DNA from 2 places in the Delftia sp. WSY_7 genome. Region 2 is predicted to be linked to the other one. Evidence: predicted binding sites of a transcription regulator. Region 2 holds the regulator's gene; the other holds the start of a gene.
What was found. The regulator FliA, encoded in region 2, starts transcription of late flagellar genes. The targets are predictions, from matches to a motif close to CTAAAGTTTNNNNNNNNNNNGCCGNTA.

Region 1: the regulator FliA is predicted to act here: its motif matches at 2,555-2,581, upstream of fliD (flagellar filament capping protein FliD).

Annotation. Positions count from the first base shown of each region.
Region 1 is NZ_JBICLB010000032.1:221-4,849, reverse strand. It holds gene ACF8ME_RS11945 (HDOD domain-containing protein) at 1-60, shown strand, start outside; gene ACF8ME_RS11940 (flagellar protein FliT) at 217-516, opposite strand; gene fliS (flagellar export chaperone FliS) at 519-932, opposite strand; gene fliD (flagellar filament capping protein FliD) at 1,054-2,445, opposite strand; gene ACF8ME_RS11925 (flagellin) at 2,612-3,514, opposite strand; gene ACF8ME_RS11920 (methyltransferase domain-containing protein) at 3,761-4,363, shown strand; partial or broken gene ACF8ME_RS11915 (flagellin) at 4,442-4,629, opposite strand, start outside.
Region 2 is NZ_JBICLB010000024.1:11,205-15,833, reverse strand. It holds gene ACF8ME_RS10330 (PLP-dependent aminotransferase family protein) at 1-1,361, shown strand, start outside; gene ACF8ME_RS10325 (RNA polymerase sigma factor FliA) at 1,580-2,293, opposite strand; gene ACF8ME_RS10320 (hypothetical protein) at 2,299-3,180, opposite strand; gene flhF (flagellar biosynthesis protein FlhF) at 3,173-4,629, opposite strand, start outside.

The DNA of each region.
Region 1 (4,629 bases), on a different contig from region 2:
AACCGCAACCTGCTGCGCATGCTCAGCGAACTGCAGGTGCAGCCCGCGCCGGCGGCCTGATCGATATACGGCGACCCACAGCGGCCGAACCTGCGGCCTGATCTGCAGCCGCTGCCATCCGCAGATTCCGCCCATGAAAAAACCGCCTGGATCTCAGGCGGTTTTTTCATGTCCGGCAGGAAGCTGCAGATGCAGCTGCCGCCGTCAGGCCATGGCTCAATGCATGGCGTGGGGCTGACCGTCGAACATGTGCTCGAACTGTGCCAGCCAGGGCTCGGCCAGCGTGCGGATCTGGGCATCGTTGCGCAGGATGCGCTGCATGATGCGGGCCTTCTCCTTGCGTTGCTCAGGCGCCAGCGGCTCGTCATGGGACTTGAGCCGCAGCTGCTCGATCAGCACGGCACAGGTGCCTTCGTAGCGCGTCACTCCCTCCCAATCCTTGTTCTGTGCGGCCTGCAGCATCTTGGCGCTGCTGTCTTCTATGGCCCGGTAAAAGTCAATCAATGTCAACTCCATTTCTAGGTCCCGGCAACGGCTGGCGTATCGGAGATATCGCTCCAGCCTTGCGCGATCGGCGCCAGAACGTCTTGGACCGATTGCAGCAATTGCACATCGTTGCGCAGATTGGCGAATGTCAGTTGGGTGATGCTGTAGTCATAAACCGTGATCAGGTTCTGGGCCAATTCCCCGCCCTGGTCAACATCTACGGCTGCCTTGAGGCCCTCCTCGAGAATGCGTACCGCCTTGCCGATCTGGATGCCCTTTTCTTCAATGCTGCCGCGCTGCATGGCGCCCTTGGCCGCATTCAGAGATGCATCCAGGGCATTGAACAATAGCTGAATCAGCATATGAGGGGATGCTCCATTCACAACCGACTGAACACCTACCTGGTTGTAAGCGCTAGCCCCACGGCGGTTGAACATCGAATTCATTCCAGCGTTCCTTGGTGTCTTGTTACCATGATTTTCGGCATCCAGGCGAGAAACTGAAGCCTCGCCTTGCATGCTGGACAAGCCTGATACGCAGGCTCGTCTCAATCATTAGACCTGAGGCCTATCTGTTCCACTGGCTTACTTGCTGTGACAGGTAAGAGCTAAGCACCGAGCTCGATCCCATCTTCTTGTCCAACGCTGCGTACTGTGTACGCATGCGCTGTTCAAAGGCTTCGGCGCGCTCGTTGACGCGGTCCTGGGCCTTGGTGTTGTCCTTCTTGAGCTGCTGTAAGCCCTTGGTCTTGGCATCAAACACCCCTGTGTCGAATTCGAGGACCTTGTCGGCGTACTCCTTCATCCGCAGGGCCAGGCCCTTTGTCTCTGGCTTGTCGGACTCGCCTTCCGCAGCAAAGACCTGCGCCAGCTTGCTGGGATCCTTCAGAACCGCTTCCAGATTGGACTTGTCCTTGGCAAGCGTGCCGAAGGCCAGCTTGCCGCCCTTGCCCAACTGTATGCCCAGGTCCGACAGGTTGATGCCACCGATCTGGGAAGCAAGCACCTCGCGCAGACCATTGGTCAGACCAACCATAGTGGAGTCACCTTGCATGACGCCGGCAGTCTTGCTCTCGGCATCGTACTTGGTGGACGCCACAAGCTTGTCGCTGATGGCGTTGTAGGCATCCATGAAGGCCTGGATGTTCTTCTTCATACCTTCGGTGTCAGAGACGACAGTCAGCAGTGTGGGTTCTCCGGTCTTGGTGGCTTGATTGACCGTGAAGCTCAAACCGGGGATGGTGTCCTTGAACTCGTTTGTCGCCGATTCCACCTTGATGCCGTTGACCGTGGCCTTGGCATTCTGTGCCAGTTGAACCACGCCACCATTGCTCGTATCACCGTTGGTCGCCTGTCCCGCATAGGCCAGGGAAGACAGATTGGCATCCGCGCCCGTCGCCTCGACGGTGAACTGGGCATCAGCGCCGGAATTCTTCGAACGCATGAGCAGCCGTTCGCCGTTCGCATCCTTGATCACGGAGGCGACCACGCCACTTTCACCCTGCTTGGCATTGATGGCCGCGACAACCTTGTCCATGGTCATCGATTCGCTGATCTGGACCTCGGTGGTCTTTCCTCCCATGGTGAACTTCAGCGTCCCGGGCCCGAAGTTCGAGGCAGCGGCAAAGCTCTTCGATGCCAGCGACTGGTTGCGAGCCACCTGGTCCACATCGATCTGTGTGCTGCCGGGCATCGCGCTGCCGGTCACGCTCACGGAAACCGCCGTGTTCGACGCCGTCGCCGTCGTCAGCGCCCAGGCATCCTTGTCGGCTAGTTTTCGGGCCGAGTCAGACAAGGTCGACATGAGCGACTTGATGCTGCCGACCGTCGAGATCTTGGTGTCAAGGGAAGATGCAGCCGTCTGCAACTGCACCAGAGGCTGCTTTTGCAGCGTCACCAACTGCGAAATCATCGATTCCACATTCAGGCCGCTGCCAATCCCCGCTGCTGTCAATGCCATAACGTACTCCTTTTTAGTGCTACGGGCCTAGAGCCTGTGCTGCGCCAGCGCACAAGGCTCCCAGGGCACGCGCAAGCCGCACGGCATGCAAGGAGCCCCACCACCAATGCTTCGGCATGCCGACCCCAGACTTGAGGCCATGCCGCCGCTTTTTTTTCGCGTTTCTTTACTGGATCAACTTGAGTACCGACTGGGGCAGCTGATTGGCCTGGGCCACCATCGCCGTGCCGGCCTGCTGCAGGATCTGCGTGCGACTCAGGTTGGCGGTTTCGGCGGCGAAGTCCGCATCCATGATGCGCGAGCGCGAGGCAGCCGTATTTTCCGATGCGACCTGCAGGTTGGCAATCACGGCTTCGAAGCGGTTCTGGGCTGCGCCGAAGGTGGCGCGGGTGTTGTTGACCTCATCCAGAGCCTTGTCGATTGCATCCATGGAGCTCCTGGCCGCAGCGGCATCGGTAGCGGTGCCCTGCAACGAGCCAAGAGCGCCGTCCAGGGTATCGACCACACGCGTGTTGGCTCCAGCCCCGACGGTAGCCTGGGTCACGCCCAGACCGCCATTGGCTGTCGCGGTCGCGAGATTCACGGCATCCAGTTGAATCTGGTTGTCCGTGCCAACATTCGCACCGACCTGGAATACGGCAACAGCACTGGTATTCAGCAGTTGGCGGCCATTGAACTGAGTGCTCGAGACCACACGGGCAATTTCCTGGGCCAGCTGTTGATACTCCTTATCCAGCGACGAGCGGTCATTGCTGCCATTCGTGTCGTTGGCCGCCTGCACGGCCAACTCACGCATGCGCTGGAGATTTTCGCCGATCTTGCTCAATGCGCCTTCAGCCGTCTGCGCCATGGAAATGCCATCGTTGGCATTGCGCATGGCCACATTCATGCCGCGCACCTGGGCATTCATGCGCTCGGCGATCGCCAGACCCGCTGCATCGTCCTTGGCACTGTTCACTCGCAGACCCGAAGACAGGCGCTGCATGGTGGTGGACAGTGAGGACTGCGACGTGTTGAGGTTGCGTTGCGCGTTCAGCGAAATGAGATTGGTATTGATGGTGGATGCCATGTGGCAACTCCTCGTTAGGCATGGACAATGGCTAGCCGCTCCGTGACCACAGGCCACCGAACGTCAGACAGCACGCCAGACACCGCCTAGCTCCGCCAATCTGATGCCATGCATTGTCCCGACGAGGCATGAGCCCAAAGCAGCGATAAAAACGGGCATCCCCCCCCAATTCGCGTCATTCCGCCGCTCCCGCCTGGTTACTCTAAGTGCGCACTTTCACCTCCTGCGCCCAGGCGCGCTCACCCTATGACCCGAACCCTTTTGCACGTTGGATGCGGCCCGCAACGCAAGTCCTCCACCTCTCCCGGCTTTCAGAGCGATGACTGGCAGGAACTGCGCCTGGACATCGATGCACGCGTAGAGCCGGACCTCATCGGCACGATGACGAACATGTCCGCCGTGGCGGATGCTTCCATTGATGCAATCTATTCCAGCCACAACATCGAGCACTTGTATCCGCACGAAGTTCCGCTTGCCCTTGCCGAGTTCCGACGCGTGCTCAAACCCGATGGTTTCGCCATCATCACCTGTCCCGATCTGCAGTCCGTCTGCGCTCTGGTGGCCAATGGCCAACTGACCGACCCCGCCTATATTTCGCCGGCCGGCCCCATCAGCCCGCTGGACATCCTATATGGCCTGCGCAGCTCCATGGCCCAGGGCAACCTCTACATGTCGCATCGCTGCGGCTTCACGGACAAGACCATGAACGATGCCCTGCGTGCCGCAGGCTTTCCGATCGTGGCGTCCGTGGCACGTCCCGAGTCCTATGACATCTGGGCGATCGCCAGCAACAGTACACGCGAGGAGGAAGAGATCCGCGACCTCGCCAGGCAGTATTTCCGGCTATAAAACACGCGCAAACGTAAAAAACCCGGCTAGGCCGGGTTTTTACTTTTCAGCATGCCGCCGTGATACGGCCTGCCATTCTCAGCGCAGCAGGGCAAGAACGCCCTGGGGCAGCTGGTTGGCCTGGGCCACCATGGCCGTGCCAGCCTGTTGCAGGATCTGGGCGCGGCTCAGGTTCGAGGTTTCACCAGCGAAGTCGGCATCCATGATGCGACCACGGGCTGCCGCAGTGTTTTCCGAGGCCACTTGCAGGTTGGCAATCGTTGCTT
Region 2 (4,629 bases):
CGGCGGGCGCACGCCTGCCCTCGGTGCGCGAATGCGCGCGCCAGCAGGGCGTGAGCACGCACACGGTGGTGGCCGCCTATGACCTGCTGCAGGCCCAGGGCCTGGTCGAGGCGCGGCCGCAAAGCGGCTTTTTCGTGCGCGATTTCGTGCAGGACGCACCGCTGCTGCAGTCCGAACAGGCCCGCGCCGCGCCTGCGGACGAGGCCACCGGCGCGCCCAAGGGCACGCGCATCAATGCCTCCATGCTGGTGCGCGGCATGTTCCACCAGAGCGTGGGCGGCAGGCCCCAGCCCGGCGCGGGCGTGCTGCCGGCCCAATGGCTGGAGGCAGGCTTTCTGGCCGCTGCCATGCGCAAGGCCTGCTCGGGAAAATCCCTGCACGACTCCTGCGTGGGCTATGGCGACCCGCTGGGCGACCTCAGCCTGCGCGAGGCGCTGTCGCGGCGCCTGGCGCGCCTGGGCATTGCGGCGGCGCCGCAGCACATCATCACCACCATGGGCGCAACGCATGGGCTGGACGTGGTCAGCCGGGCCCTGCTGCAGCCGGGCGATCCGGTGATGGTGGAGGAGCCCGGCTGGGCCGTGGAGTTCGCGCGCCTGGCATCGCTGGGCATGCGCGTGCTGCCCGTGCCGCGCGGCCCCGACGGGCCGGACCTGGCCGTGATGCAGCGGTACTGCGAAAGCTGTGCGCCCAAGCTCTACGTCAGCGTGAGCGTGCTGCACAACCCCACCGGGTACAGCCTGTCGCCGGCCAGCGCCCACGAGGTGCTGCAGCTGGCGCGGCGATTCGGCTTCTACGTGGTGGAGGACGATACCTATGGCGAGATCGCGCCCGACCACGCCGCACGCATGACCGTGCTGGACCGCCTTGGCCACAGCATCTACGTGAGCGGCTTCGCCAAGCTGCTGGCGCCCAACTGGCGCGTGGGCTATCTGGCGCCGCCGCCTGCGCTGGTGGAGCGCCTGGTGGACACCAAGCTGCTGTCCACGCTGACCACCCCCGCACTGACGGAACGCGCCCTGGCCCACTGCATGGACCAGGGCCAGCTGCGCCGCCATGCCGAGCGCCTGCGCCAGCACCTGGCCCAGGCCCGCATGCGCAGCGTGGCACTGGCCCAGCAGGCCGGTGCCCGCTTCGCGGCCGAGCCGGCCGGCATGTTCGGCTGGGTGGACACCGGCGTGGACACCGAAACCCTGGCCCAGCGCCTGCTGGACGCCGGCTACTTCATCGCCCCCGGCTCCATGTTCCACGCCGGCCGCCAGCCCAGCACCTGCATGCGCATCAACTTCGCCACCACGCAGGAACCCGCCTTCTGGCGCATCTTCGAACGCGAAGTCCAGGCCATGCGCGGCAGCGCATAGAAAAGGGAATGGGAGAGAGGAGAGGGGGAGGGGGCGGAAGGCGGGGAAGACTGTATCGACCCGCAAACATAGATCAGACCAGCAGCGCAAAAAACCGACGAGGCCCAAAGCGAGGGACACCGAGCAAGGGCCGCCCCGCCGCGAGGGTGTCGTCCCCCTCCCCCGCGAAGCGGGTAGAGAGGGGGAAGGCGCGTCAGCGCCTCAGGGGGTGCCCCCAGTCAATGCGCCCGCATCTTCGTACGCAGGCGCGCAATCGCCTGGCTGTGCAGCTGGCACACACGCGATTCGGTCACGCCCAGCACAGCGGCGATTTCCTTGAGGTTCATGTCGTGCTCGTAGTACATGCCCATGATGTACTGCTCGCGCTCGGGCAGGGCCTTGATGGCTTCGACCAGGGCCACGCGCAGGCGGTGGTCGCGCAGCAGCGCAAAGGGGTCGGCGCCGCTGTCGGCCACGTGGCGTTCGAGGAAGTCCTCGCCCTCGTCGCCGCCTGACATGTCTTCCAGGTAGACCAGTTGCGTGCCGCGCACCTTGCCCAGCAGCGACTGGTAGTCGTCCAGGTCCATGCCCAGCTCGTCGGCGATCTCGGACTCCAGCGGGGTGCGTCCCAGGCGCTGCTCCAGGCGGTGCAGCGCGTGCTCTATGTCCTTCTGGCTCTTGCGCGAGCTGCGGCTCATCCAGTCGCCCTCGCGCAGTTCATCGAGCATGGCGCCGCGGATGCGCTGGCTGGCGAAGGTCTCGAATTGCACGCCCTGCTCGCTCTCGAAGCGGGACAGGGCTTCGGCCAGGCCGATCATTCCGACCTGTATCAGATCATCAAGCTCCACATTGGGAGGCAGCTTGGCGATCATGTGCAGCGCGATCCGGCGTACCAGGGGTACGTGCCGACGGATCAGTGCATCGCGGTCGAGTTGGCCTTTGGCGGTGTACATGGCAGTCAGTGGCTCCAGGCATGGGATGCAGGCAGCGGTGCGTAGCCGGCGGCCAGGTCCTGGCCGCCATGCGGCAATACGCTGCCCGCATGGTTGAGCAACTGCAGCGCCAGGCGCTGCAGGTCCGGTGCATGGTGCAGGCGCACGGGCAGCAGCCCGGGCGCGTGGCCCAGATGGCGCTGTGCGCAGCGCAGCAGCGCGTCGATCTGTGACTGGCGCCGTTGCGCATCCTCGGCCTGGCTGCGGGCACCGGTCTGTCCGCGGCGCCAATCGTAGCTGGTCACATCCACGGGGTCAGCGCCGGGCAGCAGCGGCGCCAGCAGGCAGCGCAGGCCGGCATGCACGGCCAGCTGCTTGAGTTGGCGGTAGCAGCCCAGCACGCGGGGACCGTGTTCGGGCAGCACCATCAGCGGGTGCACGGCCTGGCCGGGCAGATTGCGGGCCAGCGTGTCGGCATCGGCATACAGCATGACGATGGCATAGCCGCGCACATGGCGCTGCAGCCATTGCATGGGCGTCATGCCGGCTTGCCGTGCCTGCAGGGGCAGCAGCTCCAGGCCCTGGCGGGCAGGCAGCACGGCCACCGAGCTGTGACGGGGGTCGGGGTGCAGGCCGGTACGGGCCTGCCAGGCGCTTTGCTGCAGCAGCTGGGCCAGGCCAGGCGCGTCGGCCGCCTCGCCCTGGCTGGCATCGAGCACCAGGACGGGCATGCCCAGGCGCTGCAGGCTGGCGCAGACCGGCCACAGCAGGGATTGCTCGGACTGGCCTTCAGGGTCGGCCGCCGTGTCGCGCAGCATGGCCAGCACACGCAGGCTGGACGGTGCTGCGGCGCCGGGCTGGCCGTGCAGGCCCAGGCCCTGGTGCAGTTGGGGGAAGGTCTCAAGCATGGCTGACCTCGCTGTCCATGGTGCTGGGGCTGGACGGGGTGAAGAAGAAGTCCAGGTCCAGCGCCTTGGGATCGAAGGCCGAGCGGGTGGAGGCGCGCATGGAGGCGGAGACCAGCTGCTGCGCATCGGCGCGCTCCCAGTCTTCGGGCACGCGCTGGCCGTTGGTCACGCCGCGCAGCTGCATCTGGTGGCGGATCAGCGTGTCCACCGAGGGGCCCAGCTTCACGGCCTCGTCCACCTTGGTGAGGATGGCCTGGCTGGAGCCGCGTGCCTTGAAGGCCTGCATCACATCGTCCAGCGCATCGCCCTGGCCGGCCGCGTTCACGGCCAGCAGCTTTTGCACGCCGGGCAGGTCCAGCAGGTCCAGGATTTCGTCCTTGCGCGGATCGCGCGGGGCCACGCCCGTGGTGTCGATCAGCACCAGCTGCTTGTTGGCCAGCAGGCCCAGCAGGTCCTGCAGCGCGGCGCGGTCATGGGCCAGGTGGGCGACCATGCCCAGCATGCGGCCGTAGGAGCGCAGCTGGTCGTGGGCGCCGACGCGGTAGGTGTCCAGGGTGATCAGGCCGACGCTGGAGGCGCCGTACTTGGCCGCGCACAGGGCCGCCAGCTTGGCCGTGGTCGTGGTCTTGCCCACGCCGGTGGAGCCCACCAGGGCGAAGACGCCGCCTTGCTCGTACAGCGGCTCCTGGCCGGCGTCGGTGCGCAGATTGCGTTCCAGCACCTGCATCAGCCAGCGCACGGCGTCGCCGGCGGACAGGTCCTGGGGCATGTGCTCGACCAGGGCGCGGGCCAGCACGGGGGAGTAGCCCGCGCGGATCAGCTTGTGCGTGAGATTGGCGTGGATGGGGTTCTGGCGCGTCTGGCCCAGCCAGGTCAGGGTGTTGAAGCGCTCTTCGATCAGGTCGCGCACGGACTGCAGCTCATCGCGCAGCGCCTGGGAGGCCATGGCTGGAGCGGGTTCGCTGCGCAGGGGCTCGCGCAGCGGCGCCTCGGCGCTGGCGCGCAGCGGATTGTGGCGGGCCACGGAAGGCGCGGGCTGTGCCTTGAACGGCTGCTGTGCGGCCATGGGCGCGGCGGCCGGCGCTTCGCGCAGGGCGTCGCCCAGGCTGCGGCGCTGGGCAAAGCTGGGCAGGGGCTCGTCGACGCCGGCCTCGTGGCGGCGGCGCAGCATGCGTTCGCGCACGTAGTCCTGGAAGGACAGGGTGCTCATGGCCAGTTGCTCGGTGTCTTCCTGCACGCTCTGGCGCAGGCCGGCGGGCTCGGCACCATCTGCCGACAGCGAGGCTGCCAGCGAAGCCGCCTGTGAGGGCGCCGGCGAAGCCTGCTGTGCCGTGCGCGGCTGGGTATGTGCCTGGATCAGCTGGGCCTGCAGCTGGGGACGCAGGCCCGTGGTCTCCTCGGCCGAGCGGCGCTCGATGGCCTGCTGCAGCGGCGTGCTGCTGGCGGCGG